Regions from separate parts of the Streptomyces sp. NPDC059009 genome, predicted to be linked through region 3. Evidence: riboswitches for the same ligand, from Rfam matches in the RefSeq annotation. Region 3 holds a riboswitch; each other region holds the start of a gene.
The links. Region 3 has a riboswitch for cobalamin ahead of ACFWYM_RS28075 (CbtB-domain containing protein). Riboswitches for the same ligand answer to the same signal wherever they lie in the genome.

Region 1 (7,477 bases), on a different contig from region 3:
AGCGCGAGGTCTACCAGGACGCCATCGACGCGGGGAAGGTCCTGCCGCCCGCCAAGTCCATGGACGACATGCACACCGTCGTCACCAACTCGACGGTCGACGGCGTCCTCTCCGCCCTCCTCGCCGTCCTCATCGTCGTGGTGATCGCCGATGCGGCCCGGATGTGCGCGCGCCATCTGCGCGACCCGGGGGCCACGACGCTCAGCGAGGCGCCGTACGTGAAGTCGAAGCTGGTGGCCCCCGCCGGGCTCGTCCCCACCCGGGAAGAGCGGGCACAGGCGCGGGAGTTGACGAAGTGAGGGCGGCCCTGGGGCGCGTCGCGCACGGGCTGCGGTGGCTGCGGTGGTATCTGCGCGAGCTGACGGACGAGTCGGCGTACGACCGGTATGTGGCGCATATCCGCGGGGAGCATCCGGCCGCAACCGTCCCCAGCCGCCGCGCATTCGAACGCATGCGGACACAGCGGCAGGAGTCGGACCCGCGGCAGGGGTTCCGCTGCTGCTGAGCAGGGACCTTGGCGCGTCCGTTATCCGGACGGGGGTTCCATACGGCGAGACTGTGGCTTAGATTTCCCGCACGTTAAGCATGGGATAAGTGAGGGAGCGGAGCCGCCGTATGTCAGATGCGCCTGAAGTGAGCAGACCGGTCGTGACGCCGGTCCGCGTGGTCATCGCCCTCTGCCTCGTCGCGCCCTTCGTGGCCATGCTCTGGGTGAGCTCCTACGCGAAGGCGGAGCCGCTCTTCATCGGCATCCCGTTCTTCTACTGGTACCAGATGCTGTGGGTGCTGATCTCCACGGCGCTGACGATGATCGCGTACAAGCTGTGGCAGCGCGACCAGCGCGCCCGTAACGGGGGTGCTGACAAGTGAAGGAGCTCGCAGCGGGAACGGGCGGCGTCAACGGCGTCGCGCTCGCCGTCTTCATCTTCTTTTTCCTGGCCGTCACGGTCATGGGCTTCCTGGCCGCGCGCTGGCGCAAGGCCGAGAACGAGCAGAGCCTGGACGAATGGGGCCTCGGCGGCCGGTCGTTCGGCACCTGGGTCACCTGGTTCCTGCTCGGCGGCGACCTCTACACCGCGTACACCTTCGTGGCCGTCCCGGCGGCGATCTACGCGGCGGGCGCGTCCGGCTTCTTCGCGGTGCCGTACACGATCCTCGTCTACCCGCTGATCTTCACCTTCCTGCCGCGCCTGTGGTCGGTCTCGCACAAGCACGGGTATGTGACCACCTCCGACTTCGTGCGCGGGCGCTTCGGCTCCAAGGGGCTCTCGCTGGCCGTCGCGGTCACCGGCATCCTCGCCACGATGCCGTACATCGCGCTCCAACTGGTCGGCATCCAGGCCGTGCTCGACGTGATGGGCATCGGCGGCGACGCGGGCACCAACTGGTTCATCAAGGACCTGCCGCTGCTGATCGCCTTCGCGGTCCTCGCCGCGTACACGTACTCCTCGGGTCTGCGCGCCCCCGCCCTGATCGCCTTCGTGAAGGACGGGCTGATCTACCTGGTCATCGCGGTCGCGATCATCTACATCCCGATCAAGCTGGGCGGCTTCGACGAGATCTTCGCCGGCGCCGCCGCGAAGTTCGACGCCACCAACGAGGCGGCGGGCAAACCGGTTTCGGGCCTGGTGCCCGGCTCCGCGGGGACCTGGACGTATGCGACGCTCGCCCTGGGCTCCGCGCTCGCGCTCTTCATGTACCCGCACTCGATCACGGCGACCCTCTCCTCCAAGAGCCGCGACGTGATCCGCCGCAACACCACGATCCTGCCCCTGTACTCGCTCATGCTGGGCCTGCTCGCACTGCTCGGGTTCATGGCGATCGCGGCCGGGATCAAGGTCGAGAACGGGCAGTTGGCGATCCCGCAGCTCTTCGAGGACATGTTCCCCGACTGGTTCACGGGTGTCGCGTTCGCGGCGATCGGCATCGGCGCACTGGTCCCGGCGGCCATCATGTCCATCGCCGCCGCGAACCTCTTCACGCGCAACATCTACAAGGACTTCCTGAAGCCCGACGCCACCCCCGAGCAGGAGACCAAGGTCTCCAAGCTCGTCTCGCTGCTCGTGAAGGTGGGCGCCCTGGTCTTCGTCCTCACCATGGACAAGACCGTCGCCATCAACTTCCAGCTCCTCGGCGGCGTGTGGATCCTGCAGACGATGCCCGCCCTGGTCGGCGGCCTGTTCACCCGCTGGTTCCACCGCTGGGCGCTGCTCGCGGGCTGGGCGGTCGGCATGGTCTACGGCACATGGGCCGCATGGAGCATGTCCTCGCCGAAGCAGTCGCACTTCGCCAGCAACTCCAAGGAGATCCCGGGCATCGGCGAGATCGGCTACATCGGTCTCACGGCGTTCGTCCTCAACGTCGTGGTCACGGTGGTCCTCACCTTCGTCCTCAAGGCCCTCAAGGCCCCCGAGGGCGTCGACGAGACCTCCCCCGGCGACTACACGGCCGACGCGGGCGACAAGGGCGTCCAGGTCGAACTCCCCAAGGTGGGCGCGGGCCACTGAGCCTTCCCTGCGCGTGGACGGGCCGCCGGAAAATCCGGCGGCCCGTCCTCGTGCGCGTGCGGGACACTCCCGGCATGGACCTCACCATCAGGCAGGCGCGCGCACAGGAGTACGAGGCGCTGGGCGCCGTCGTGGCGCGGGCGTACCGCGCGGACGGGCTCCTCGACTTCGAGGAGAGCGACGGGTACGAGGAACAGCTGCGGGACGTCGCGGGGCGGGCCGCCGCCGCGCGCATCCTGGTCGCGGTGGACGGCGGCACGGACGGGCGCGCGGGCGAGGACGGCACGGGCGGGCGCGCGGGCGACGGCGGCACGGGCGGGCGCGCAGGCGACGGCGGCCGGGTGCTCGGCGGCGTCACGTTCGTGGAGTCCGGCGGCCCCATGGCGGAGCTGGCGCGGGCCGGCGAGGCCGAGATCCGCATGCTGGCGGTCGCCCCCGACGCGCGCGGCCGGGGCGCGGGCGAGGCGCTGGTGCGGGCCTGCGTGGAGCGGGCCCGGGCGGTCGAGGGCTGCGTCCGTGTGATCCTGTCGACCCAGCCCACGATGCACGCGGCCCACCGCCTCTACGAGCGCCTCGGCTTCGTACGGGTCCCGGAGCGGGACTGGCTGCCGGTGCCCGATGTGCGGCTGCTGGCCTACGAGTTGGAGCTCCGGGCCCGGAGCGGGCCCTAGGGCCTGTCCGGCGGATCAGGCCGCATGATTCCGAGCTGTGCCGTCCGTCGCTGGTGAGCGGGCTGTGGTGCGTCGAGATGCAAGGCGGAGGAGGGCGACAACGCGGAGCGTTGGCAACCGACGACAACGCCGCAGATCGGCGTGGAACAGCCCGCGACCGCGGCAAGATCCACCGGACAGGTCCTAGCCGTACAGCTCCGCGCGGACCCGGTCCACCGCCTTCGCCGCCGCCTCGACGGTGCGCCCCTCGTCCGTGCCCGCGCTCACCGTGACGAGCACACCGCCGACGCGGACCTCGGCGGTGTACTGGGGCCTGTGGTCGTACTCGTTGCTTCCGGGGATGCGGCTGGTCTCCAGGATCGCCTCGTCGCCGATGCGGGGCAGCTTCTTGACCGAGTGGTGCCGGGTGATCGGGGCGGCTTCGGTGTCCTCCATCGTGGTGGGGCACAACTCACCCAGCCTGCGCTGCAGTTCGAGGTAGCGACCGGCCTCGGCGGGGCGCAGCGAGACAAGGCGCTGGCTCACGGGCGGCCGGGGCGCCGCCGTCTGGTCGGACACCGAGCCCAACTCGCCCGCCCCGCCGCCTGCTTCGTCCGCCCCGCCGGCACCTTCGTCCGCTCCGCCGCCGCCCTCGTCCGCCCCGGCGTCGAAGGCCAGCACCTGCTGCGCGCTCGCGCCCCGCAGGCCCAGCAGCTCCTCGTTCGCGTCCTTGCCCCGGGCGCAGGAGCCCCAGTCGCCGCGCCCGAAGCTCTTGTTGAAGAGCCCCACCGCGGTGTCCGTCGGCCGCGCGCGCTCGGCGAAGGCGTCGTCCGCGAGCAGCGCGCCGCTCAACTGGACGTCGCTGAACGTCTTCGCGGCGCCCTCGCGCCCGTCGACGCCCTCCGCGCTCGGCGGCCCGTCCGAGAACCAGCCGCCCGCCCCGCAGCCCGCGAGCGGCGCGATCAGTGCCCCGCAGAGGGCCGCACGGGCCATGCCCCGCCTCGCTCCCACAGCCCCTCCTCCGCCGCTTGATCCGTCAAGCCGCCACCCTAACCACACCCCAGCCGACACAAGATGTGGTGCTGCCTCCGAAACCCAGCACAAGATGTATGCTCGTCCTCGCTGTCGCCGCAGGGGAATCCGGTGGAAGTCCGGAACTGTCCCGCAACGGTGTATGTGTACGTCTTTGTCGTACCCGTGAGTCCGAGAACCTGCCGACAGTGCGCCCGGTGCATCCGCTCCGGGTGCCGAGACGTCCGGGCCTCGTGGAATGGGCCGGTGGACGCGGCGCTCCGCCCTGCGCGGACGCGCCCGCACCCGCCGTGCTCCCCTCGGGCCCAGAGCCGAGCGAGGGAGTGCTCCACGTGACCATCGCGCCAGCCGAACCGGCCTCAGCCCAGCAGACCCGGGCCGCGCAGGAGGCAGCGGACCAGGCGGACAAGGTACAGGACGCGCCGGGCACCGCCCTGTTGCGTACCCTCACCGACCTCACCGCCGACCTGCCCGACGCCGACCCCGGCCGGGTCGCCGCCGCCGCGCTGCGCGGCCGCTCCGCCAAGGCGGACGAGGCGGAGCTGCGGGACCTGGCCACCGAGGCGGCCGCGGGGCTCATCTCCGAGGACCCGGTGTACTCCAGGCTCGCGGCCCGGCTGCTCACCATCGGCATCCGCGAGGAAGCGGCCTCGCAGGGCGTGACGTCCTTCTCCGGCTCGATCGCGGTGGGCCACCGCGAGGGCCTGATCGCCGACCGCACCCAGGAGTTCGTGGCCGCGCACACGGCCCGCCTGGACGCGCTGATCGACCTCGACGGCGACGACCGCTTCGGCTACTTCGGCCTGCGCACCCTGCACAGCCGCTATCTGCTGCGCCACCCGCTCACCCGCAAGGTCGTGGAGACCCCGCAGCACTTCATGCTCCGCGTGGCCAGCGGTCTCGCGGAGGACGGCAGCGACCGCGCCGTGGACGAAGTCGCCGCCCTGTACCGCCTGATGAGCCGCCTGGACTACCTCCCGTCCTCGCCCACCCTCTTCAACTCCGGCACCCGGCACCCCCAGATGTCCAGCTGCTACCTGCTGGACTCGCCGCTGGACGAGCTCGACTCGATCTACGACCGCTACCACCAGGTGGCCCGGCTCTCGAAGCACGCGGGCGGCATCGGCCTCTCGTACTCCCGCATCCGCAGCCGGGGTTCACTGATCCGTGGCACCAACGGCCACTCCAACGGCATCGTCCCGTTCCTGAAGACGCTGGACGCCTCGGTGGCGGCCGTGAACCAGGGCGGGCGCCGCAAGGGCGCCGCGGCCGTGTACCTGGAGACCTGGCACTCCGACATCGAGGAGTTCCTGGAGCTGCGCGACAACACCGGTGAGGACGCGCGCCGCACGCACAACCTGAACCTCGCGCACTGGATCCCGGACGAGTTCATGCGCCGGGTCGCCGCCGACCAGGACTGGTCGCTGTTCTCCCCCGCCGACGTGCCGGACCTCGTCGACCTGTGGGGCGACGACTTCGACGCCGCGTACCGCAGGGCCGAGGCCGAGGGGAAGGCCCAGAAGACCATCCCCGCACGGGACTTGTACGGCCGCATGATGCGCACCCTCGCGCAGACCGGCAACGGCTGGATGACCTTCAAGGACGCCGCCAACCGCACCGCCAACCAGACCGCGGAGCCCGGCCACACCGTCCACTCCTCGAACCTGTGCACCGAGATCCTGGAGGTGACGGACGACGGGGAGACGGCCGTCTGCAACCTGGGGTCGGTCAACCTCGGCGCCTTCGTGGACCCGGCCACCCGCGACATCGACTGGGAGCGGCTCGACGCCACCGTGCGCACCGCCGTGACCTTCCTCGACCGCGTCGTCGACATCAACTTCTACCCGACCGAGCAGGCGGGCCGCTCCAACGCGAAGTGGCGCCCGGTCGGGCTCGGCGCCATGGGCCTTCAGGACGTCTTCTTCCAGCTGAAGCTGCCCTTCGACTCGCCCGAGGCGCGCGCCCTGTCCACCCGTATCGCGGAGCGGATCATGCTCGCCGCGTACGAGGCGTCCGCCGAACTCGCCGAGCGCAACGGCCCGTTGCCCGCCTGGGAGAAGACCCGCACCGCGCGCGGTGTACTGCACCCCGACCACTACGGCGTCGAGCTCACCTGGCCCGAGCGGTGGGCGGCGCTGCGGGAGCGGATCGCCGCCACCGGCATGCGCAACTCCCTGCTGCTCGCCATCGCGCCGACCGCCACCATCGCGTCCATCGCGGGCGTCTACGAGTGCATCGAGCCGCAGGTCTCCAACCTCTTCAAGCGCGAGACGCTCAGCGGTGAGTTCCTCCAGGTCAACTCCTACCTGGTGGACGAGCTGAAGCGGCTCGGCGTGTGGGACGCACAGACCCGGGAGGCGCTGCGCGAGGCCAACGGCTCGGTGCAGGGCTTCAGTTGGGTCCCGGCCGAGGTGCGCGAGCTGTACCGCACGGCGTGGGAGCTCCCGCAGCGCGGCCTGATCGACATGGCGGCGGCCCGCACCCCGTTCCTCGACCAGGCGCAGTCGCTCAACCTGTTCCTGGAGACGCCGACCATCGGCAAGCTCTCCTCGATGTACGCGTACGCCTGGAAGCAGGGCCTGAAGACGACGTACTACCTGCGCTCGCGCCCGGCCACGAAGATCGCCCGGGCCGCCCGCGCCACCGCCCCCGTACCCCAGCAGGTCGCCGACCCCGAGGCCGTCGCCTGCTCCCTGGAAAACCCCGAGTCCTGCGAGGCATGCCAGTAATGAGCTCCATCACCAACTCCGAGAAGAACCTGCTCGACCCTGGCTTCGAGCTGACTCTCCGCCCCATGCGCTACCCCGACTTCTACGAGCGCTACCGGGACGCCATCAAGAACACCTGGACCGTCGAGGAGGTCGACCTCCACTCGGACGTCGCCGACCTGGCGAAGCTGTCGCCGGGTGAGCAGCACATGATCGGCCGCCTGGTCGCGTTCTTCGCCACGGGTGACTCGATCGTCTCCAACAACCTCGTGCTGACCCTGTACAAGCACATCAACTCCCCCGAGGCCCGGCTGTACTTGAGCCGTCAGCTCTTCGAGGAGGCCGTGCACGTCCAGTTCTATCTGACGCTGCTCGACACCTATCTGCCCGACCCGGAGGACCGCGCGGCCGCCTTCGACGCGGTCGAGGAGATCCCCTCGATCCGGGAGAAGGCAGAGTTCTGCTTCAAGTGGATCAACGAGGTCGAGAAGCTGGAGCGCCTGGAGACGCAGGCCGACCGGCGCCGCTTCCTGCTCAACCTGATCTGCTTCGCCGCGTGCATCGAGGGCCTCTTCTTCTA
Region 2 (7,477 bases), 120 kb from region 3:
GTGCTCGGCGGCCAGCTCCTTGGCGACCCGTACCGCCGTGTTGGAGCCCCCGGCCGCGGGGGACGAGATGATCTCGGCGCCCCACATGGCCAGGAGGTCGCGGCGCTCCTGCGAGGTGTTCTCGGGCATGACGCACACGATCCGGTAGCCCTTGAGCTTCGCGGCCATCGCGAGGGAGATGCCCGTGTTGCCCGAGGTGGGTTCGAGGATCGTGCAGCCGGGCGTCAACCGGCCGTCCTTCTCCGCCTGTTCGACCATGTGGAGCGCGGGCCGGTCCTTGACGGAGCCGGTCGGGTTGCGGTCCTCCAGCTTGGCCCAGATGCGGACGTCGTCGGAGAGGGACAGGCGCGGCAGGCGGACCAGCGGGGTGTTGCCGACCGCCGCCAGCGGGGAGTCGTAGCGCGGCATCGGCGCTTACCGGCTTCCGCCGGCCACCGCCGGAAGGATCGTGACGTTGTCGCCGTCGGCGAGCTTCGTGGAGATGCCGTCGAGGAAGCGGACGTCCTCGTCGTTCAGGTAGACGTTCACGAAGCGGCGCAGCTGGTCGCCGTCCACGATGCGGCCCTGGATACCCGTGTGCCGGGACTCGAGGTCGGCGAAGAGCGCGGCGAGGGTGTCCCCGCTGCCCTCCACGGACTTCGCGCCGTCGGTGTAGGTGCGGAGGATGGTCGGGATGCGGACCTCGATGGCCATGGCAGGGGGCTCCTGTCGGAAGAAGAGAGGGAGGCGTCGCGCCCGCTGAGTGGCGCGTGGCGGCGTGCAGCCGCCTGGGTGCGTGGTGCGCGCGAAGAGCGCACGGGGCGCGGCGCCGCGGCTCACGGCCGGACGGCGGCGGGCAGGTCAGCGCGAACAGATGGCGCTGTTGAGACGGCACAGGTCGACGTGCAGCCGCGCCACGAGCAGCGTGCCCGGCGTCTGAATGCTCACGTCGTGAAGAACCATGGGCTCATCGTATCGATTCCCTGTCCGGGTCCCGGAATGTGATCTCAGATAGTGGACAGATCGCGCTCAGGATGCGGGCAGAGGGGGCGCAGAAGGGCGGTCCGGGAGGTACACGACCGTCGGAGCTCCGGTCGTCGGATGCGTGCTGACCTCCGCCGTCACACCCCACACCCGGGACAGGAGCTCCGCCGTGAGCACCTCCTTCGGGGCGCCCGACGCCACCACCCGGCCCCCGTCGAGCACGTACAGCCGGTCGCAGTAGTACGCGGCCAGGTTCAGGTCGTGCAGGGCGAGGAGGTTCGTCGTGCCCAACTGCCGTACGAGGGACAGGACTTCCAGCTGGTAGCGGATGTCCAGGTGGTTGGTGGGCTCGTCGAGGACCACCAGGGTGGGGCGCTGCACCAGGGCGCGGGCGACGAGGGCGCGCTGGCGTTCGCCGCCGGACAGGGACGGGAAGGGGCGGTGCGCGAGGTCCGCGACGCCGACCCGCTCCAGGGCCTCGCCGACCAGCTCGGTGTCCGCCGCCGTGTCGGCCTCCCAGAACCGCTTGTGCGGGGAGCGGCCCATGGCGACCACTTCGTGGACGGTCAGCTCGAAGACGGCCTGTCCGTCCTGCGGGACGGTGGCGAGGCGCCGGGCGCGCGCCTTGGGCGCCATCGCGGTCAGGTCGTCGCCGTCGAGGAGGGCGCGCCCCGCGGTGGGGCGAAGGGTGCCGTACACGCAGCGCAGGAGCGTCGTCTTGCCGCTGCCGTTGGGGCCGACGAGGCCGACCGTCTCGCCGGGGGCGGCGGTGAGGTCGACGGAGTCGACGAGGGGGCGCCCGCGCCCGGCGATCTCGTACGAGAGTCCGTGCACGCGCAGTTCACCGGTCATTCCGCCGTTCATGTCGCCGGTCATGTCGCCCGTCATGTCGCCCGTCATGACGGGGCTCCCTCGGGGCGGCGGCGCAGCAGCCACAGGAAGAACGGGCCGCCGGTGAGCGCCGTGAGGATGCCCACCGGCACGTCCTGCGGGCTCGCGACGGTCCGCGCCGCCAGGTCCGCCACGACGAGGAACGCGGCTCCGGCGAGCGCCACCACCGGCAGCAGCGTGCGGTGGCTCGCGCCGACCAGCATGCGCGCGGCGTGCGGCACGAGCAGGCCGATGAAGCCGACGGCGCCGCTGACCGCGACGAGGACCCCCGTCACCAGCGAGGTCAGCACGAACACGGCGGCGCGGAAGCGGGACGCGTCCAGGCCGAGGACGGTCGCGCCCTCCTCCCCCACCAGCATCAGATCGAGCGGCCGGGCCAGGGCGAGCAGCAGCCCGGTGCCGAGGACGAGGACGGCCGCGGGCAGCGGCAGCAGGTCCCAGCGGGCCGAGCCGAGCCCGCCGAAGGTCCAGTACAGGGCCTCCTGGAAGTGCTCGCGGCGGGCCGAGGTGACCAGGACCAGGTTGGCGAGGGCGGTGAGGATGTACGCGACGGCGACCCCGGCGAGGACGAGCCGCGCCCCGGTCAGCTGCCCGCCCCGGCGCGCAAGGGCGTACACGAGGACGAGCGCGAGCAGCGACCCGGCGAAGGCACCCGCGGGCATCGTGACGGTGGTGGCGAGCCCGAGCCCCCCGCCGAGCCCGAAGACGAGGACGAGGACCACGCCCGCGGACGCCCCGGACGAGATGCCGAGCAGATACGGGTCGGCGAGGGGATTGCGTACGAGTGCCTGGAGCACCGTGCCGACGACGGCGAGCCCCGCGCCGACGACCGCGCCGAGCAGCACCCTCGGCAGCCGCACGTCGAGGACGATCGTGCGGAAGGGGCTGGGCTCCGCGCGGCCGGTGACGATGTCGAGGACCTGGGACGGCGGCACACGGACCTGCCCGAGGGCGAGCCCGGCGACCATCGCGGCGAGCAGCGCGGCGACCAGGAGGGCGAGCACGAGGGAGTAGCGCAGCGGCCCGCGCGCGGGCGGGGTCCTGTCGCTCACTTGTGGGCCGGCTCGGGGTGGAGCTGACGGGCCAGCTTCTCGATCGCGGCCGGGGCGCGCACCCCGAGGACCACGTCCGACAGCGGCATCACCGCGAACCGCTTGTGCTTGATCGCGGGTACGTCGCGCAGGGCCGGGTCGTCGAGGAGGCGGCGCTTCTTCTGCTCGACCGTCGTCGTGCCGTAGTCGTAGATCACGATGACCTCGGGCCTGCGCGTGACGACCTGTTCCCAGGAGGCGTCGGTGAAGGACTTGTCGAGGTCGGCGAAGATGTTCGTGCCGCCCGCCCGCTTGATCATCTCGTTGCCGATGCCCTTGCCGCCCGCGGTGAACGCGGTCTTGTCCCCGCTGTCGTACACGAAGACCTTCAGGGCCTCGGCCCCCTTGGCCCCCTTGGTCTCGCGGGCGGTGGCGGCGACGGTGGCGCGGGCCTCCCTGACCCACTTCCGCGCCCGGTCCGCGACACCGAAGGTGCGGCCGACCTCGGTGACCTCGCGGTAGAGGTCGTCCAGCGAGGTGCGCCCGCTGGTGCAGGACTCGGTGTTGAGGCGGGTCTTGATGCCGGACTCGGCGAGGTCGTCGCGGGCGGTGCCCTCCTTGGCGTTGAAGGCGCTGGTGTAACCCCCGTACACGAAGTCGGGGTTGGCGCCGAGCAGCTTCTCCTTGGAGGGGTACTCCTTGGCGAGCACCGGGATCGCCTTGTACGCCTTCGCGTACTTCGGCAGGACCTTGTCGTCCAAGTAGGCGGTCCCCGCGAGGGACCCCGCGAGGCCCAGCTCCAGCATCACCTCGGTGGCGTGCTGGTTCAGGGTGACGGCGCGCTGCGGGGGCGCCTGGTAGGTGGTCTTCACCCCGCAGTTGGTGACGGTGTACGGGAATCCGGGCCCGGCCGCCTTGGTGTCGGTCCCGCTCGCGCTCCCGCCGGAGCCGGAACAGGAGGTGGCGAGGGGGAGCAGCGCGGCGCATATGAGGGCCGCGGTACGGAGCCGGGACATGGGGGTGCTCTGCCTCCTCCAGGGGATTTCCGCGTCCCCTGAGTCGTGGGAGAGGGCGGCAGGTCAGTTCCTGGCTCGTCCGCCCCGCGCGGGGGCGGACTCACAGTGGCGGGACCGCGCCGGATTCGCACCGGCTTCCTGGGTCCTGCCGCCTCAAGGTCCAAAAGGTCGAAAGGTCGAGGCTCAGTATGCCTGGACGACCTGGACCTCTTCCTCGGTGACCTCTCCGTCCACGATCCGGAACGAGCGGAACTGGAAGGGGCCCGCGTCGTCCGTGTCCGCCGTCGAGACGAGCACGTAGTGGGCGCCCGGCTCATTGGCGTACGAGATGTCGGTGCGCGAGGGGTACGCCTCGGTCGCGGTGTGCGAGTGGTAGACGATCACCGGCTCCTCGTCGCGGTCGTCCATCTCGCGGTAGAGCTTGAGCAGATCGCCCGAGTCGAACTCGTAGAAGGTGGGCGAGCGGGCCGCGTTCAGCATCGGGATGAAGCGCTCGGGGCGGTCCGTACCGGCCGGTCCCGCGACCACGCCGCACGCCTCGTCGGGGTGGTCCTGGCGCGCGTGCGCGACGATCTGGTCGTGGAGGGCCTGGGTGATGGTCAGCATGGAAGTCAGCATATGCAGAGGGCCCGCGCCGTACCGGAGGGTGGTACGGGCGGGCCCGAATGCTGGACTTCGCGGCCGGGACGTCAGTCCTTGGCGGCGTCCTGCGGCTCGGCGGACGCGACCGCCTTCGCCTTGTTGAAGGCCGCCGCCTGCGGGTTGCGGGCCTTCAGGAACAGGTAGGCGACCACCAGGATCGCGGCCCAGACCGGAGCGGCGTACAGCGAGATCCGGGCGTCCTTGTCGACGCCCATCATCACGATGACCATGCCGATGAACAGCAGCGCGAACCAGCTGGTGTACGGGGCGCCGGGCGCCTTGAAGGTCGACTGCGGCAGCTCACCGCGGTCGGCCTTGCGGCGGTAGCGGATCTGGCAGGCCAGGATCATGATCCAGGCCCACATGCCGGAGATGGTGGCGAAGGAGACGACGTAGTTGAACGCCTCGCCCGGCCACTGGTAGTTGATCCAGACGCCGACCAGCATGAACGCGGCGGAGACCGTGGTGCCGGTCAGCGGCAGGCCGTTCTTGGTCAGCTTGGTGAAGAACTTCGGGCCCTGGCCGTTGAGCGCGAGGTCACGCAGCATGCGGCCGGTGGAGTACATGCCCGAGTTGCAGGAGGACAGGGCGGCCGTCAGGACCACGAAGTTGACGATCGCGGCGCCGACGCCGAGGCCCATCTTGTCGAAGGCGGCGACGAACGGGGAGACGCCCGGCTGGAACGAGGTCCACGGCACGACCGAGAGGATCATGATCAGGGCGCCGACGTAGAAGACGGCGATGCGCCACGGCACGGTGTTGATGGCCTTCGGCAGGACCGTCTTCGGGTCCTTGGACTCACCCGCGGTGACGCCGACCAGCTCGACGGCGAGGAAGGCGAACATCACGATCTGCAGGGTCATCAGCGTGGAGCCGATGCCGTTCGGGAAGAACCCGCCCTGGTTCCACAGGTGGCTCACGGAGGCGGTGTCACCGGCGTCGGAGAAGCCGATGGTGAGGATGCCGACACAGATCAGGATCATGCCGATGATCGCGGTGACCTTGACCATGGAGAACCAGAACTCCAGCTCACCGAAGAGCTTCACGGAGATGAGGTTGGCGCCGTACAGGATGACCGTGAAGATCAGCGCGTACGCCCATTGAGGGATCGAGTCATGCGTCCAGTACTGCATGTACTGGGCGGCCGCGGTCACTTCGGTGATGCCGGTGACGACCCAGAAGAGCCAGTACGTCCAGCCGGTCACGAATCCGAAGAACGGGCCCATGAATTCGCGCGCGTACTCCGAGAAGGAGCCGGACACGGGCCGGTACATGAGGAGCTCGCCGAGCGCCCGCATGATGAAGAAGATGACGAGGCCCGCGATGGCGTACGCCAGGATGAGGCTCGGTCCGGCCTTGTGGATGGCCTTGCCCGCGCCGAGGAACAGGCCGGTGCCGATGGCACCGCCGATCGCGATCATCTGGATCTGCCGGGCCCCGAGCCCGCGCTGATAGCCCTCGCCCTCAGCGGCCGAGCCATCGGCCCGCACGGCTCCGTCGCCGCCGGGCTCGCCGTGCTGCTCTTCGACCTGCACTGAGGTCATGGTGACGCCTTTCTCCATGCTGATCCGCGCCCGCAGGCCGTCCTGCGTCTTGGCCGCGGATCAGGTCCTGATCCCCCCGGATATGGAATGGAGTGCTACCGGCGGTCTGCCGGCTGAAGCGCCCTCGGCGACATGGGTGGCGTCACCGAGCGGTCGTGAAGATTTATCACGGCCACAACAGTGATCAACTGGACGGCGTGTGGCGCACGCCACTGGAAGAACCGGACAAAATTCCCTTGACGCCCCATAGGTGGACGTCATGGTGACACGATCGTTATCCGGATTTGAGCGTCCGTTGAGCGGACGGTTTCGAGTCGGCCGCAGAAGTGGTTGCTTCAGGCCATCAGCAAGGCCGCAGGTCAACCCAGCAGCGTGCCGACGAGCGTCTCCTGGAGCCCGCCGAGCCAGAGATAGGCCATCACCATCGGCTTGCGCGGGTCGGCGTCCGGCAGGTGGTAGAGGAGGTCCGCGTCCTCCTCGTCGGTGACCTCCAGGCGGGTGCCGATCGCGAGGCGCAGGTCGTTGAGCGCGCCGAGCCACTGCCGGGACTCCTCGGCGGTGAGCTTGAGCACCGCCCCGCCCTCACCGGCCGCCGTCGCCGAGTCGAGCGAGCGGATGACCGTGAGGGCGTCCTCCCGCTTCTTGGCCCGCAGGTCGTTCTCGGTGAAGCGCCGGAACTCGGCGGAGTACGCGCGCAGTTCGTCGGCCTCGGCGGCGGCCGCCCGCTCACTGCCCGGCCCCCCGTACGCGTCCGGCAGCAGGCGCAGGAGCACCGGGTCGGCGGGCGGCTCGCTGGGGCCCTCGGCGAAGAGCTCGGCGAGCGGGTCCTCGGCGGGGCCGTCGGCCCCCGGGCCCGGGCCGATCAGCTCCAGGAGCTGGACGGCGAGCGAGCGGATGATCGAGATCTCGACCTCGTCGAGCGCGACGGCCGCGCCGCCGCCCGGGAGGGGTTCGAACTGACTGGGCTGTGAGGGCATCGGGTGTCGCTACTTCCGGTCCTGCTGGAGGGTGGCCCACAGGCCATAGCCGTGCATGGCCTGGACGTCGCGCTCCATCTCCTCGCGGGTGCCGCTGGAGACGACCGCGCGACCCTTGTGATGGACGTCCATCATCAGCTTCGTGGCCTTCTCCTTCGAGTACCCGAAGTACGTCTGGAACACGTACGTCACGTAACTCATCAGGTTGACCGGGTCATTGTGGACGAGCGTGATCCAGGGGACGTCCGGCTCGGGCACCGCGAAGGCTTCCTCCGCCGATTCCGGTCGTTCGATCTCCACGGGAGTACTCACTTGCCCCATGCTGCCACCCCGAGGGGGGCCTCGCACAAATGCCCCCGGGTGGCGCGGGCGACCCCCTAGAAATCGTCAGAGTGACGAGATGGGAGTAGCAT
Region 3 (7,477 bases):
TGGAGGCCGCATGGATCGAGGGGGTCGCCGCGATGGCGCGGGCCGGGGCGAACGTCGTCGTCGACGAGGTCTTCCTCGGCGGCGCCGCCTCGCAGGCCCGCTGGGAGAAGGCGCTCGTGGACGTGCCCGTGCTGTGGGTGGGCGTGCGCTGCGACCCCGAGGTGGCGGCGGGGCGGGAGCTGGCGCGGGGCGACCGGGCCGGCGGAATGGCCGCGGGGCAGGCCGAGTCGGTGCACCAGGGGGTGCGCTACGACATGGAGGTCGACACCGCGGGCCGGGAGTCGCTGGAGTGCGCGCGGGCCGTCGCGGCGTGCCTCACGGAGCGTGGGTGACGGTGATGGTGCCGTTGCCGGTGACGGCGGCGATGACGGCGGTGGTGACGGCGGCCCCGGTCCCGCCGCGGGGCCGCCCTCGACCGGGACGTCAGGCCGTGGGCTCCACGGAGACCGTGTTCGGGGACTTGCGGGCGTAACTGCCCTCCGCCGAAGCCGACTTCGCGGCCGCGCGCAGGCCGAGGCCGCCGAAGACCGCCGCGAACACCGCCCACAGCAGCACATGCGAGGCGAGCGACAGCATCCGGAAGTTCCACAGCAGGACCGCGTCCACCGGGACCGGGTCCGGGTTGTCGGGCAGCGTGAAGAGCAGCGCGAGCACGGCGACCGTCGTGAGGGCCACCGCGATCTGGCGCACCGGAAGGGACTTGGCGGCCAGGCGCACATACACCTGCCACGCCAGGAACATGCCGAGCACGCCGATCGCGACCGACGCCAGCCACATCGCCTGCCGGTCGCCGACCGTGCCGGAGTCGCCGACGCCCGGCGGGTTCGCCGGGTAGCGCAGGCCCGGCAGGAGCGAGACCGCGACGAACGCGGCCGCCGCGAAGGTCAGGGCGCGCGGCCAGGGGGACGTCTGCGGAGCGCGCCGGTGCACCAGGGCGTACGCCACCGCGAACAGCACGCCGATCGCGAGACCGGCGACCACGGAGGCAACTACCAGTCCCAGGTGCTGAGTCGAGCGGGTGAACAGCTCCTCGTGGTGCTGCATGGACTGGCCGGCGCCGTGCGCGTGCTCCTCGGCGGCCGTGCGCTTCTCCTCGGCGCGGATCGCGCGGTCCATCAGGGGCTCGGCGAGGAGGAGGGAGAAGAGACCGGCCGCGAGGCCCGCCGCCCCTCCCGCCGCCAACCCGCGCCCGAGCAGGGGGAGTACAGGTGTTGGGGAGGACATGGTGCTGAGATCGCCCGCCCGTCTAGTGGCAGGGGGCACCGAAGAGGTGCCTGCCGTCGTGCGCGAACTCGTGCAGGTAGCTGCCGGTCGCCGAGATCAGCGAGCCGTTGTCGATGAACACCGCGTACAGCGCGATCAGCGCGAGGATCGCCGCGCCGGACGCGATGAGCCAGTCGCGCGTCTGGGTCGCGGCGGCCTGGGCCGCCGTGGTGTCGGTGGTCGGTGCAGTGTGCAGAGACATACCGGGTGGGCCTCCTTCTGGGGTTTCCACGCCCCATGGCAGGAGGACGACGGCTCAGTTCCTGACTTCCGCGCACGTCTGGGGAGCACGCACGGGGTCACAGTGGCGGGACCGCCCCGGAATCGCACCGGGTTCCTGTCAACCGTCGCCTCGATGTATGGACTTGTCGTCCCGGAGAGTCCCAGTCCGGCATGGACACTGTCAACCACGCCCGCGCCCCTGCGCCCCCTGCGACCTGCGCAAGCCCGCTCGCGACGGTGGACCGTCGCCCGGTCGACGGACCGCTCCCCCCGGAACCGTCGACCGGGCTGGTCCTCCACCGCGCGCGCACGAGTCGCGGGAGTAACCCGGCGCCGGCGCGGGAGCTGTGGTGCCGACCCGCTTGCGGGGTGGGCAGGTTCAGCCTGATCCGGCCGGGGGCTTGGGCCGTCAGAACCGACTGTAGAGCGAATATGCCTCCTGGCCTAGAGGGCGTTTGACGCCAAGTCGTGGCGAGATCGCGGTGCGTGATCGCCACAGCTCAGAGGGGCCCCGGTTCATCAGGTTCGGACCTGCCGGGGCGCAGCGTCGCATCGTCGAGCTTCCCGTCGATCAGCTCGCCCGCGACCCGGTCGATGGCCAGGCGTTCCCTGCGTGCGTAGCCGCGCAGGGCGGCGAAGGCGGGCTCCATTCCGGTGCGCCAGCGCTCGGCGAGTATGCCCTTGGCCTGTTCGACGCGAATGCGACTGGTCAGCGCCGTCTCCAGCTGTCTGCTGAGCGTGCGGTAGCCGGCGTACGCCTCGTGGTTGTGCAGCCCGAGGGCGGCCGCGTTCGCCAGGATCTCGGCGCACCGCACCTCCCCGTTGGGCGTGGCCTGTCGGGAGAGGAAGGCATTGAGCACACCGAACACGGACTGGCCGCGGCGCATCGGCACCGCGTACGTCATCGTGACGCCGTGCTCCAGGGCCTGTGCGGTGAACTCGGGCCAGCGGATCGCCGTCACCGTCTCGGTGAGCCGCACGGGCGCCACCGTCGTGCCGGTGCTGTAGCTCTCCACGCACGGCCCGTCGTTCTGCTGGGACCTCAAGAGGGCGGTCGCGAGCTCCTGTTGGTGGTTGCTGGGGGCGAGCGCGATGGTGCGGCCCTCACTCGTGCGGTGGGTGAACATCACCCCGGCGGTGCGCGCGCCGAACAGCTCCACACAGTGGTCGGCCATGCCGCGCAGATAGTGCTCGGCCTGGAAGTCGTCCCGCAGCGTGTCCGCGCTCTCCACCACGACTTCCGCCAGCCGGAGTTCCGTGGTGCGGTCCACATCCGCCTCCCCTCCCTGGCTGCCCCGCTGCCTTCGTCTACCCCGCGGGGGCGCGCGTTAACGGCCGCTGTAACAGCTCGCCTACAGCTCTCTGCCCAGGGCAGGTGGGCCCTCGTGAGGGGGGAAGCCGTATGTCAGGATTGGGAAACGGACAGTGCACCCAAGGGGGAGTGGATGTACCGCAAAGGCACAGGTCGCGGGAGTGGACGCACGAGGGGGGTGAAGGCGGGGGTGGCGCTCGCGGGAGCCGCGGCGCTGCTGCTGTCCGGGTGTTCCTCGGACGACGGCAAGGACAATGACTCGTCCAGCGGCCCCGTGAAACAGCAGCCGAAGGGCAGCGACCCGTACTGGGTCAATCCCGACGGGAACGCGGCGAAGCAGGTCACCGCGTACGAAAAGGACGGCAAGGACGACGACGCCGGACTGATCCGGAAGATCGCCGAGCAGCCGGTCGGCGAGTGGATCGGCCCGGAGAACCCGGAGCAGGAGGCGCGCGGCTACACCGAGGCCGCCGAGAAGGCCGACCGGGACGCGCTCCTGGTCCTCTACAACATCCCGCACCGCGACTGCGGCCAGTTCTCCAAGGGCGGCGCCGCGGACGGCAACGCCTACCGTGCCTGGATCGACGGCGTCGCCAAGGGCATCGGCGACCGGCCCGCCACGGTCATCCTGGAGCCGGACGCGGTCCTGCACATGGTCGACAAGTGCACCCCGGACAACCTCCACGAGGAGCGCTACGACCTCCTCAAGGGCGCCATCGGCAAGCTCAAGTCCCTGAAGAACACGAAGGTGTACCTGGACGCGGGCAACGCGGGCTGGGGCAAGGAACCCGACTCGATCTGGGAGCCCCTGAAGTGGTCGGGCGTCGAGCAGGCCGACGGCTTCTCGGTGAACGTCTCCAACTTCCAGACCACGCAGGCCAGCATCGCCTTCGGCAAGACTCTGTCCGGCAAGGTCGGCGGCAAGCACTTCGTCATCGACACCAGCCGGAACGGCAACGGCCCGTACGACGCCAAGGCCAAGGACCCCTGGTGCAACCCGCCGGGCCGCGCGCTCGGCGAGGCGCCCACGACCAAGACGGCCGACCCGCTCGTCGACGCCTACCTCTGGGTCAAGCGGCCCGGTGAGTCGGACGGGACGTGCAAGGGGGGACCGAAGGCGGGGGAGTGGTGGCCGGAGTACGCGCTCGGGCTCGCCAAGTCCGCGAAGTAGCTCCCTTCCGTACGCCGATGGGGCGCCCTCCTGAGTGGAGGGCGCCCCATCGGCGTATGCGGGTGAACTCCCCTGGAATCAGGGGATCTTGACCCACTGAGCCTTGCTCGGTGTGCCCTGGTCGTCCGTCACGAACAGCATGTACCAGCCCGACTCGACCAGGCTGCGGTTCTTCGGGACCGTCACCGTGACCTTGTCGCCGGACTTCTTCATGTCCAGGGCGATCGACGTCTGGTCGATGTCCGTGACGTGCGTCGAGGCGCTGGGCCGGATCAGCCGGGCCGTCTTGAGGGACGTGGCGTGCTTCGAGGTGAACGTCCCGGAGCCGCCGCGCGCGATCGTCTTCGGGCCGCCGCTGAGCGAGGGCCGCGCGCCGTGGTACAGGTACGGCGGCGTGTAGATCTCGATGCGCTGCTCGAACTCGCCCGGCTTGGTGTTGGCCTTGTCGGCGTAGAGCGAGTCCGAGCCGAAGAACATCACGCGGCCGTCGGGCAGCAGGATCGAGCCCGAGTGGTAGTTGCGGCCCACCTCCGGGTCGGCGACCCGGTTCAGCTCGTTCGTCCTCGGGTTGTAGATGCGCGCCTGGTGGATGTTGGAGTCGCTGCGGCCGCGGTAGTCCTCGGAGCCGCCGGAGATCAGGACCGTGTCGTCGGGCAGCGTGGAGATCTGCGGGTAGCGCGTGCCCTTCTCCAGCTCGGGGCCGTCCGTGAACTTCGGGTTCGGGTCCTTCAGGTCCACGATCCGGTTCTTCGTGCTGGACTCCTTGGACTCGCCGACGCCGCCGCCGCCGACCACCATGTACTTCTGGTCCTGCGCGGGCGGCAGTTCGACGGTGCCGGACGTCTCCAGGAGGTCCGGGTCGCTCATGCCGGGGATCTTCTGGAACTTATTCGTCCTGAGGTCCCAGATGCCGGGCTTGCGGCCCACGTTGTCCGGGCCGTAGCCCGCGTTCGAGCCCGAGTAGAAGAGCTTCCCGCTGGCCATCTGGAAGATCGCCGGGTACGTCGGGAACTGGCGGATGCCCTTCGTGTACGTCCACTTCTTCGTCTTCGGGTCGTACACCTCGTTCTTGCCCGGCACCAGCTGGCCGATCTCGTCGAGGCCGGAGAGGCTGAGCACCTTGCCGTCGGTGAGCGTGGTCAGCGTGGGGTACCAGCGCGCCTCGTTCATCGGGTCGACCTTGATGTACTTCTCCGCCACCGGGTCGAACTCGAAGGAGTCCTTGATGCCTTGGAAGTCCTTCTTGTCGAGGGCGAGCTTCTGCGCGATGCCGTAGACGTTACGGGTGTCGGAGCCCTTGAGGCCCTGCACGCGGTAGTTGTCCTGCGTGCCCGTCTCGTGCTTGGCGCCGCTCTGCTGCGCCTCCACGTAGACCCGGCCGAGGCCCGCCTCGTTGCGGATGAACTTGCCGGTGTCCGGGTCGAAGACCCGCTTGGCGCGCTCGATCTGGACGGGGTCCTTGGAGACGAACGTCTTGCCGTTCTCCTTGCCGGTGAACTTGGTGCCCGCGGGCAGCGTCATCGGCTTTCCGGGGTCCTCGTTGTGGACGATCATCAGGCCGCCGGCCTTGGTGACGTCGCCCTTCAGCTTCTCGTAGCGCTGGGTGCCGCCCGCGATCAGGAGGTTGCCGTTGCCGAGCTGGGTGTGGCCGGTGCAGAAGAGGTCCTTCGGGGTGTCGATCTTCTTGATCGTGCCCTTCACCGGGTCCCAGAGGCGGGTGTCGAACTTCTTGTTGTCGAAGTTCTTCTGGTTGTTGCCGGACCCGGCGACCAGGAGGACCTTGCCGGTGTGCAGGAGCGCCGCGTGGATGGTGTTCTGGCGGTACTCCTCGGGGAAGTCGACGACGTCCCAGTGGCCGTTGTCGGCCTTGTACTCCGGCTTGTTGATCTTGTAGTTGTGGTACTTCTCGGAGCCCACGCGCCAGAGCCAGGGGCCGTTCATTCCGGCCAGCGCTAGGACCACCGCCGCGCCTATCGCGATGCGACGGGCGCGGCGGCGGCTGGAGGGGTCTTTCATTGCTTAGGGCTCCCGAGAGGAATCTGCATGGTCTGGTCAGGGGCTGCCCAACTGGGCTTCTGCTGTGGTGTGTGGGGCGCCTGTGGCGGCTGTGCCTGCGGCAGTCGCTGTGTGGCGGCCTCGCGCTGGTACGGCACCGAGAGCGGCGGCTCGTACGGTCCGGACTGCCCGGTCTGACCGGGGTCCGAACTCCCGCTCTCCGGCGGCTTCTTGGGCTTCTTCTTGTCCTGCCGCATGCCCCAGCGCCAGGCGAAGATCGGCGCGGCCGTGATCAGCAGGGCGAAGGTGGCCCACGTGATCATGGCCGGGTGGGAGTGCCCGTATATGAAGGACGCGGCCATGGAGGCGCCGAAGACCAGGATGAAGAACAGGTGGATGCGGAAGGTCCCGAACAGCGTGTCCGGGCTCGCCGAGTCGCCCTTGGGCGTCACCACGAACTTGCTCTTGCGGCGCAGCGCGGCGTCCATCAGGGAGCGCGCGTAGATCGGCGCCGACAGGGCCGACATCACCATGCCCGCCACGCCGCCGGAGCCCTCGGGCTCGTGCGGCGAGACGTTGTGGCGGCGGTTCCAGATGTAGAGGCCGATCTGGAGCGCCGATGCATTGCCGTACAGCATCAGCCAGATGGTCGGGTCGATGTCCACACCCGAGGCGCCCATGCCCAGGAACAGGGCACAACTCAGCGCCGCCAGGATCCAGTTCATGGCGGACATCGGGTAGAAGATGACCATCATCGTGTAGTTGAAGAGACGGCCCGGGGGCAGCGAGAACGGTGCCTTCCAGAACTGCTTGAGGATCGTTTCGTACGTCCCGCGCGACCAGCGGAGCTGCTGGGTGAAGAAGTCCGTCCAGGCGTTGGGGCCCTCGCCGACCGCAAGCACGTCCGGCGTGTAGATGGACTTCCACTTCTTGCCGGTGACCGGGTTGGTGGCGCGGTGGATCTCGAAGCCCGTCGCCATGTCCTCGGTGATCGAGTCGTACAGGCCGCCGATCTGCTTGAGGGCCTTGATCCGTACGGCATTCGAGGTGCCGACGAACATCGGCGCGCCATAGCGGTTGCCCGCGCGCTGGATCAGCGCGTGGAAGAGGAACTGCTGGGACTCGGCGGCCTTGGTGATGAAGTTGTCGTAGTTGCCGTAGACCTGGGGGCCGATCACGAAGCCCACGTTCGGGTCGCGGAAGAAGCCGAGCATCCGCTCCAGGTAGTTGGGCATCGGGACGTGGTCGGTGTCCACGGACGCGAAGTAGTCGTAGTCGTCGCCGTGCGCGTCCAGCCAGGCGTTGTAGTTGCCGTGCTTGGTCTTGGCGCGGTGCGGGCCCTTGGCCTGGTTCCACTTCGCGACGCCCTTGCGGGAGAAGTGGTGCACGCCGAGCCGCCGGCAGACCTCCTTGACCGCGGGGTCGTCGCCCTCGTCCAGGAGCCAGACGTGCATGAGCCCGCGGTGGCGGATCTTGACCGCGGCCTCCAGTGTCTTCGTCACCATCTCCAGCGG
Region 4 (7,477 bases), on a different contig from region 3:
CGCCGGGTGAAGTCGCGTGCGGTGTCGCCGTCGCGCGTGAAGAGGGCCACGCCGTTGCCGTAGAGGTGCTCGCTGGGCAGCCGGAGGGCCTCCTCGTAGTCGGCGGCGCGCACGACGCACAGGACGGGCCCGAAGATCTCCTCGCGGTAGATCCGCATGTCCGGGGTGACCCGGTCGAAGAGACAGGCACCGGCGAAGAAGCCGTCCTCGTGTCCGGGCAGGGTGAAGTCCCGTCCGTCGACGACGAGTTCGGCGCCTTCCTCGACGCCGAGGCCGACGTAGGAGCGGACCCGGTCGACGGCGTCCTTGCCGACGAGCGGGCCGAAGTCGGACTCGGGGTCGTCGCTGCGGCCGATGCGCAGCGCGGCGATGCGCTCCTTGAGGCGGGCCACGAGGGCGTCGGCGGTCTGCTCCCCGACGGGGACGGCGACGGAGATCGCCATGCAGCGTTCGCCCGCGGAGCCGTAGCCCGCGCCGATCAGCGCGTCGACGGCCTGGTCGAGGTCGGCGTCCGGCATCACGATCATGTGGTTCTTGGCGCCGCCGAAGCACTGGGCGCGCTTGCCGTGGGCGGCGGCGGTGGCGTAGACGTGCGCGGCGACGGGGGTGGAGCCGACGAAGCCGAGGGCGGCGACGCGCGGGTCCTCCAGGAGGGTGTCGACGGCTTCCCGGTCGCCGTGCAGGACGTTGAGGACACCGGGCGGCAGGCCCGCCTCCAGGAACAGTTCGGCGATCCGCAGCGGTACCGACGGGTCCCGCTCGGAGGGCTTGAGGATGAAGGCGTTGCCGCAGGCGAGGGCGGGTGCGGCCTTCCACAGCGGGATCATCGCGGGGAAGTTGAACGGGGTGATGCCCGCGACGACGCCGAGGGGCGCGCGCAGCGAGTGGACGTCGATGCCGGTGCCCGCGTTGTCGGTGAACTCGCCCTTGAGCAGATGCGGGATGCCCGCCGCGAACTCCACGACCTCCAGGCCGCGTTGGATGTCGCCGTGGGCGTCGGCGATGGTCTTGCCGTGCTCGGCGGACAGGAGCCGGGCCAGGGCGTCCTTCTCGTCCTCGACGAGCTGGAGGAACCGCAGCAGCACGCGGGCGCGGCGCTGCGGGTTCCACTGGCCCCAGCCGGGCTGCGCGCGGGCGGCGTCGGCGATCGCCGCCTCGGTCTCGGCGCGGCTCGCGAGGGGCACGCGGGCCTGGATCCGGCCGGTGTTGGGGTCGTACACGTCGCCGTGGGAGCCGGAGGTTCCTGGGGTGTGCTTGCCGCCGATGAAGTGGGTCAACTCACGTACGGGGGCGGTGACTTGGTCGCGGACCATGGGTGTGCCTGCTCTCGTCAGGTGATCCGGGATGGCGCGCCGCCGCGCCGCGCGCACGCGGTGGCGTGCGGGAGCGGGGCTGCGCGAGACCGCGAAGGACGGTGGGCCGTCAGGGGGTTGCGACGGCCGTTCGACGCTCGCCGTGCGGGGGCCGGGCCCGTCGGGCCGCGGTTCCGCCGGGGACGCGTGTGCACACCGGTGCCATGCGTGTCAGCTCCATCCTCGTGGACAACACGGAACATCCCGCGGCCGGTATCCTGACTCCCGGATCTGCGCGCGCCGTCCGCCTTCCCGACTCCCCCTTCAGGGTTCATCGGTGGCGTACCGCTCGACGGCACACTCCCCGGTCACAGTGGCGGGACCGTGCCGGATTCACACCGGCTTCCCTGCACCGCGGGCCTTGGTCGCGACTATATAGTTGGACGTCCTAGTAAATCTAGGCCCCGCCGTCCAGGACCCCGGCTAAGCCCCCTCGTAGGCGTGGAACCCCCGTCCGCTCTTGCGGCCGAGCAGCCCCGCCTCCACCATGCGCTGGAGCAGCGGCGGCGGGGCGTACAGGGGTTCCTTGAACTCGTCGTACAGGGATTCCGCGATGGACGCGACGGTGTCGAGGCCGATGAGGTCGGCCAGTCTGAGCGGGCCCATGGGGTGCGCGCAGCCCAGCTCCATCCCGGCGTCCACGTCGGTGGCGGTGGCGAAGCCCGACTCGGCCATCCGGATCGCGGACAGCACGTACGGGATCAGGAGCGCGTTGACGACGAATCCCGCGCGGTCCCGGGAGTGGACGACGGTCTTGCCCAGCGTGCCCGTCACGAACTCGCGGACGGTGTCGAGGACGTGGGGCGCCGTGTGCAGCGAGCTCACGACCTCGACCAGCGGCAGCACCGGCACGGGGTTGAAGAAGTGCAGGCCGAGCACGCGGTCGGTGCGCCCGGTGGCCATGCCGAGGCGCATCACGGGGATCGAGGAGGTGTTGGTCGCGAGGATCGCCTCCGGATCCTCGACGATCTTGTCGAGTGCGGTGAAGACCTCCGTCTTGGCGTCGGCGTTCTCCACGACCGCCTCGATGACGAGCCGGCGGTCGGCCAGGTCGTCGAGGCTGCCGGTGAAGCTCATCCGGGTCAGTGCGTCCTCGGCGGAGATGCGGTCCAGCTTGCCGCGCTGCACGGCGCGTTCGAGCGAGACGGCGATCCGCTCGCGCGCGGCGCGGGCGGCCACGGCGTCGACTTCGCAGAGCACGGTGTCCAGACCGGCGCGGGCGCACACCTCGGCGATCCCGGCCCCCATCTGTCCGCCGCCGACGACGCCGACTCTGGTGATGCCGGCGTTCGTTCCAGGGGTGCTCATGCGTGGATCTCCGTTCGCGCGGCGAGGTGGCGGGTGTAGGCGTCGGTGGTGAAGAAGGCGGGCAACTCCCGGCCCAGGGCGGTGCGTTCGAAGAGGGCGCGGACCTCGTCGACCCGGGCCCAGGGGTGCTCGGCGCCGAGGGCGGCCGCCTCCTCGTCGAGGATGCGGAGGACCGTGTCGCGGTCCACGAGGCGGTGGCGGAGCCACTGCCAGATCTGCACGCGGGCGATCTCCGCCGTCGCGGCGTCCTCCATCAGACCGCCCAGTGCGACGGCACCCTGCCCGTGCAGCCACGCGTCGAAGTAGCGCAGGGCGACGGCGACGTTGGCACGGACGCCCTCCGGGGTGGGCGGGCCGACGGTGCGGCGCACCGCCAGGAGGTCGGCGGGGGCCACCTCGACGTCCTCGCGGGTGCGGTCCAGCTGGTGCGGGCGCTCCCCGAGGACCTGGTCGAAGACCTCCCGGCACACCGCGACGAGCCCGGGGTGGGCGACCCAGGAGCCGTCGAAGCCGTCCTCGGCCTCGCGTTCCTTGTCGAGCCGCACCGTGGCGAGCGCCGCCGCATGCGCGTCCGCGTCCCGGCCGGGCACCTGCGCCGCCATGCCGCCGATCGCATGGGCGCCCCGCCGGTGGCAGGTGCGCACGAGCAGTTCGGTGTACGCGCGCAGGAAGGGCGCGGTCATGGTGACCTTGGCGCGGTCGGGCAGGACGAAGTCGGGCCGGTGCCCGAGGTTCTTGATCAGGCTGAACAGGTAGTCCCAGCGGCCCGCGTTGAGCCCGGCGCTGTGCTCGCGCAGCTGGTGGAGGATCTCCTCCATCTCGAAGGCGGCGGTGACCGTCTCGATCAGGACGGTGGCGCGGATGGTGCCGCGCGGGATGCCGAGCAGCTCCTGGGCGAGGACGAAGACGTCGTTCCAGAGCCGGGCCTCGTGGTGGTTCTCCAGCTTGGGCAGGTAGAAGTACGGTCCGTGGCCCGCGTCGAGCTGGCGGCGAGCGCAGTGGAAGAAGTACAGGCCGAAGTCCACCAGGGCGGCGGGCAGCGGGCGTTCGTCGACAACCAGGTGCTTCTCGACGAGGTGCCAGCCGCGCGGCCGCACCACGATCGTGGCGAGCTCGCTGCGGTCGCGGAGCCGGTACTCCTTGCCCTCGGGGCTGGTGAAGTCGATGCGCCGCTCGATGGCGTCCAGCAGGGTCAGCTGGCCGCCGACGATGTTGTCCCAGGTGGGTGAGGTGGCGTCCTCGAAGTCGGCCATCCACACCTGGGCGCCGGAGTTGAGCGCGTTGACGGCCATGCGCCGCTCGGGCGGGCCGGTGATCTCCACGCGCCGGTCGGTCAGGCCGGGCGCGGGCGGCGCGACCCGCCAGTCCGGGTCCGAGCGGACCGCGGCCGTGGTGAGCGGGAAGCCCAACGGCACGCCGGAGGCGATGCGTTCGGCGCGGCGGCGCCGCTCGGCGAGCAGGTCGAAGCGGCGTGCGGCGAATGCCTCGTCCAGGCGGGCGAGGAAGTCGAGCGCCTCGGGCGTGAGGATCTCGTCGTGGCGGTCGCGCGGCGCGCCGAGAACCCGCACCCGGCTGGTGGTCGTGGTGGCACTCATCTGAACTCCTCGGCGTGGCAGGCGGAGCAGGGGGAGAAGGGGGAGAAGGGGGAGAAGGCAGGAAAGGCGGGAGAAGCGGCGAAAGGTACGGCGGGGGCCGGACGGAGCGGAGTTGTCCGGCCCCCGCCTGATCGTGGGATCTAGTGGAACTGCTCCGCCTCGGTGGACCCGGCGAGGGCCGTGGTCGAGGAGGCCGGGTTCACGGCGGTGGAGACCAGGTCGAAGTAGCCGGTGCCGACCTCGCGCTGGTGCCGGACCGCGGTGAAGCCGTGCTCCTGCGCGGCGAACTCCCGCTCCTGCAGGTCGACATAGGCGGTCATGCCGTGCTCGGCGTAGCCGCGGGCCAGGTCGAACATGCCGTGGTTGAGGGAGTGGAACCCGGCCAGGGTGATGAACTGGAAGCGGTAGCCCATCGCGCCCAGCTCCCGCTGGAACTTGGCGATCTGGTCGTCGTCCAGGGCCGCCTTCCAGTTGAAGGAGGGCGAGCAGTTGTAGGCGAGCATCTGGTCCGGGTGCTCGGCGTGGATCGCCTCGGCGAACTCACGGGCCTGCGCGAGGTCCGGAGTGCCCGTCTCGACCCAGATCAGATCGGCGTACGGGGCGTAGGCCAGGCCGCGCGCGATGACGGGGGCCATGCCGTTCTGGACGCGGTAGAAGCCCTCGGCGGTGCGCTCGCCGGTCACGAACTCCCGGTCGCGCTCGTCGACATCGCTGGTGAGCAGGTTCGCGGCGAGCGCGTCGGTGCGGGCCACGACGAGGGTGGGGACGTCGGCGATGTCGGCGGCGAGACGGGCCGCGTTGAGGGTGCGGATGTGCTGGGCGGTGGGGACCAGGACCTTGCCGCCGAGGTGGCCGCACTTCTTCTCGGAGGCGAGCTGGTCCTCGTAGTGGATGCCGGCCGCGCCCGCCGCGATCATCGCCTTGGTCAGCTCGAAGGCGTTGAGCGGACCCCCGAACCCGGCCTCGGCGTCGGCGACGACCGGCGCGAGCCAGTCCACGGAGGTGTCGCCCTCGGAGGTGGCGATCTGGTCGGCGCGCAACAGCGCGTTGTTGATCCGGCGCACCACCTGGGGAACGGAGTTGGCGGGGTACAGGCTCTGGTCGGGGTAGGTGTGCCCGGCCTGGTTGGCGTCGGCGGCGACCTGCCAGCCGGACAGGTAGATGGCCTGGAGCCCGGCCCTGACCTGCTGCACGGCCTGGCCGCCGGTGAGCGCGCCGAGCGCGTGGATGTAGTCCTGCTCGTGCAGCTGCCGCCACAGGCGCTCGGCGCCGCGCCGGGCCAGGGTGTGCTCCTCGCGGACGCTGCCGGAGAGCCGGACGACCTCCTCCGCACCGTAGGTGCGCTCGATGCCGCGCCAGCGCGGGTCCGTCGCCCAGCGCCGCTCGAGCTCCGCGGCCGTCGTGCCCTGCTGACCTGCTTGCGCCATGGTCGTCTCCCGGAGTGTGTGGTGAAGTGTGCCAACTCCTGGCACTGGGTGTCGCTGTAGTGCGGGCGCGGCCCGTCGTTCTCGCGGGGAGGCGATGCTGCGCAACTGGTGCGCGGTGGGCCGCAGTTCGACTCTGGCAGTGGCACTCAGTGCCCTCAACCGTGGATCCATGCCAAGTTCTGCGCATCTTCGGACCCGGAATTGCCAAGCTTGCGAAGCCCTCAAGTCGGCGTGATCGTCATAGGCTTACGGGCATGAGCAAGACGTACGCGGGTGCGCGGCTGCGCAGGCTGCGCGAGGAGCGGCAGTTGAGCCAGGCGGAACTCGCCCGGGTCCTCGCCATCTCACCGAGCTACCTCAACCAGATGGAGCACGACTCGCGCCCGCTCACGGTGCCCGTGCTGCTCCGGCTCACCGAGACCTTCGGCGTCGACGCCGCGTTCTTCTCCGAGCGGGACACCAGCCGCCTCGTCGCCGATCTGCGCGAGACCCTCGCCGCGGAGGTCACGGCGAACCGCGTCTCCCCCGCGGACCTGGCGGACCTGGCGTCCCGACTGCCCGCGGTGGCCCAGGTGTTGGTGGACCTGGGGCGGCGGGCCCACGCACTGACCGAGCACCTGGCCGAGACGGCCGACGGCCGGCACGAAGCCCCCGGAGCTCCGCGCGACGCGCACGAGGAGATCCGCGAGTTCTTCTACCGCCGCCGCAACTATCTGCACGACACCGATCTCGCGGCCGAGGCCCTCGCCCGCGAGATCGGCATCCGCCCCGGCGAGGTCGTGCGCGCCCTGTCCGGGCGGCTCGCCGAGCGGCACGGCGTCCGCCTGGCCACCGGCACCGACGCGGCCGCCCGGCTGCACCACTACGACCCCGAGGCCCGCGTCCTGCACCTGTCGGGACGGCTGCGCCCCGGCCAGCAGGCGTTCCGCATGGCGACGCAGCTGGCCCTGCTCGAACACGACGCGGAGCTCGACCGGCTCGCCGAGGAGGACTTCGCGGCCGGCTCCCCCACCCACGGCCTGGCCCGCATCGGCGTCGCCAACTACTTCGCGGCCGCGCTCGTGCTGCCGTACACGGCCTTTCGCACGGCGGCCGAGGAGGTCCGCTACGACATCGAGCGGCTCACCGACCGCTTCGGCCTCGGCTACGAGACGGTCTGCCACCGCCTCAGCACCCTGCAGCGGCCCCGGCTGCGCGGGGTGCCCTTCTCGTTCGTGCGGGTGGACCGGGCGGGCAACATGTCCAAGCGGCAGTCCGCGACGGGCTTCCACTTCTCGCGGGCGGGCGGCACCTGCCCGCTGTGGAACGTGTACGAGGCGTTCGCCGCGCCCGGCCGCATCCACGTACAGATCGCCTCGATGCCGGACGGCCAGCGGTACTTGTGGACCGCGCGCGCCGTGACCCGGCACCGGGGCGGCTGGGGCGAGCCGGGCAAGACCTTCGCGATCGGCCTCGGCTGCGAACTGCGCCACGCCCACCGTCTTGTCTACTCCGACGGACTCGACCTCGCCTCCACGGCGGCGGCCACCCCGATCGGCATGGGCTGCCGCGTCTGCGAACGCCTCGACTGCCCGCAGCGGGCGGTCCCGCCGCTCGGCCGTCCGCTGGCCGTGGACGAGCGGAGCAGCACGTTCGTCCCGTATCCGGTCGCGGACACACAGCCGTAGCGCCCCCGGCCCCGCTAGTCTCCCCTTCCCCGCCAGCCTCTCCTGCCCCGCTCAGACGGCGCGCGCCTCCTGCCACACAGGCTCCCCAAGGCCACGCTCCGCCAGCCACCCCCGCAGCTCCTCGACGT

Region 1: another riboswitch for cobalamin. It lies ahead of ACFWYM_RS26910 (ribonucleoside-diphosphate reductase subunit alpha); the one in region 3 lies ahead of ACFWYM_RS28075 (CbtB-domain containing protein).
Region 2: another riboswitch for cobalamin. It lies ahead of ACFWYM_RS27355 (ABC transporter substrate-binding protein); the one in region 3 lies ahead of ACFWYM_RS28075 (CbtB-domain containing protein).
Region 4: another riboswitch for cobalamin. It lies ahead of ACFWYM_RS08970 (CoA-acylating methylmalonate-semialdehyde dehydrogenase); the one in region 3 lies ahead of ACFWYM_RS28075 (CbtB-domain containing protein).

Annotation. Positions count from the first base shown of each region.
Region 1 covers NZ_JBHYJB010000029.1:40,504-47,980, reverse strand. The annotation lists gene ACFWYM_RS26940 (carbon starvation CstA family protein) at 1-299, shown strand, start outside; gene ACFWYM_RS26935 (CstA-like transporter-associated (seleno)protein) at 296-505, shown strand; gene ACFWYM_RS26930 (DUF3311 domain-containing protein) at 616-870, shown strand; gene mctP (monocarboxylate uptake permease MctP) at 867-2,507, shown strand; gene ACFWYM_RS26920 (GNAT family N-acetyltransferase) at 2,582-3,178, shown strand; gene ACFWYM_RS26915 (hypothetical protein) at 3,362-4,150, opposite strand; cobalamin riboswitch at 4,250-4,391, shown strand; gene ACFWYM_RS26910 (ribonucleoside-diphosphate reductase subunit alpha) at 4,522-6,918, shown strand; gene ACFWYM_RS26905 (ribonucleotide-diphosphate reductase subunit beta) at 6,909-7,477, shown strand, end outside.
Region 2 covers NZ_JBHYJB010000030.1:2,213-9,689, reverse strand. The annotation lists gene ACFWYM_RS27380 (PLP-dependent cysteine synthase family protein) at 1-408, opposite strand, end outside; gene ACFWYM_RS27375 (MoaD/ThiS family protein) at 415-693, opposite strand; gene ACFWYM_RS27370 (putative leader peptide) at 841-942, opposite strand; gene ACFWYM_RS27365 (ABC transporter ATP-binding protein) at 1,009-1,863, opposite strand; gene ACFWYM_RS27360 (FecCD family ABC transporter permease) at 1,860-2,906, opposite strand; gene ACFWYM_RS27355 (ABC transporter substrate-binding protein) at 2,903-3,901, opposite strand; cobalamin riboswitch at 3,945-4,081, opposite strand; gene ACFWYM_RS27350 (Mov34/MPN/PAD-1 family protein) at 4,085-4,507, opposite strand; gene ACFWYM_RS27345 (amino acid permease) at 4,591-6,087, opposite strand; gene ACFWYM_RS27340 (DUF2017 domain-containing protein) at 6,447-7,064, opposite strand; gene clpS (ATP-dependent Clp protease adapter ClpS) at 7,074-7,385, opposite strand.
Region 3 covers NZ_JBHYJB010000030.1:119,918-127,394, forward strand. The annotation lists gene cpt (chloramphenicol phosphotransferase CPT) at 1-332, shown strand, start outside; gene ACFWYM_RS28070 (CbtA family protein) at 424-1,224, opposite strand; gene ACFWYM_RS28075 (CbtB-domain containing protein) at 1,247-1,465, opposite strand; cobalamin riboswitch at 1,499-1,627, opposite strand; gene ACFWYM_RS28080 (ANTAR domain-containing protein) at 1,986-2,756, opposite strand; gene ACFWYM_RS28085 (glycoside hydrolase family 6 protein) at 2,931-3,968, shown strand; gene ACFWYM_RS28090 (galactose oxidase-like domain-containing protein) at 4,047-5,984, opposite strand; gene ACFWYM_RS28095 (glycosyltransferase family 2 protein) at 5,981-7,477, opposite strand, start outside.
Region 4 covers NZ_JBHYJB010000007.1:61,326-68,802, forward strand. The annotation lists gene ACFWYM_RS08970 (CoA-acylating methylmalonate-semialdehyde dehydrogenase) at 1-1,313, opposite strand, end outside; cobalamin riboswitch at 1,543-1,731, opposite strand; gene ACFWYM_RS08975 (3-hydroxybutyryl-CoA dehydrogenase) at 1,776-2,660, opposite strand; gene aceB (malate synthase A) at 2,657-4,255, opposite strand; gene aceA (isocitrate lyase) at 4,396-5,682, opposite strand; gene ACFWYM_RS08990 (short-chain fatty acyl-CoA regulator family protein) at 5,937-7,349, shown strand; gene ACFWYM_RS08995 (anaerobic ribonucleoside-triphosphate reductase activating protein) at 7,401-7,477, opposite strand, start outside.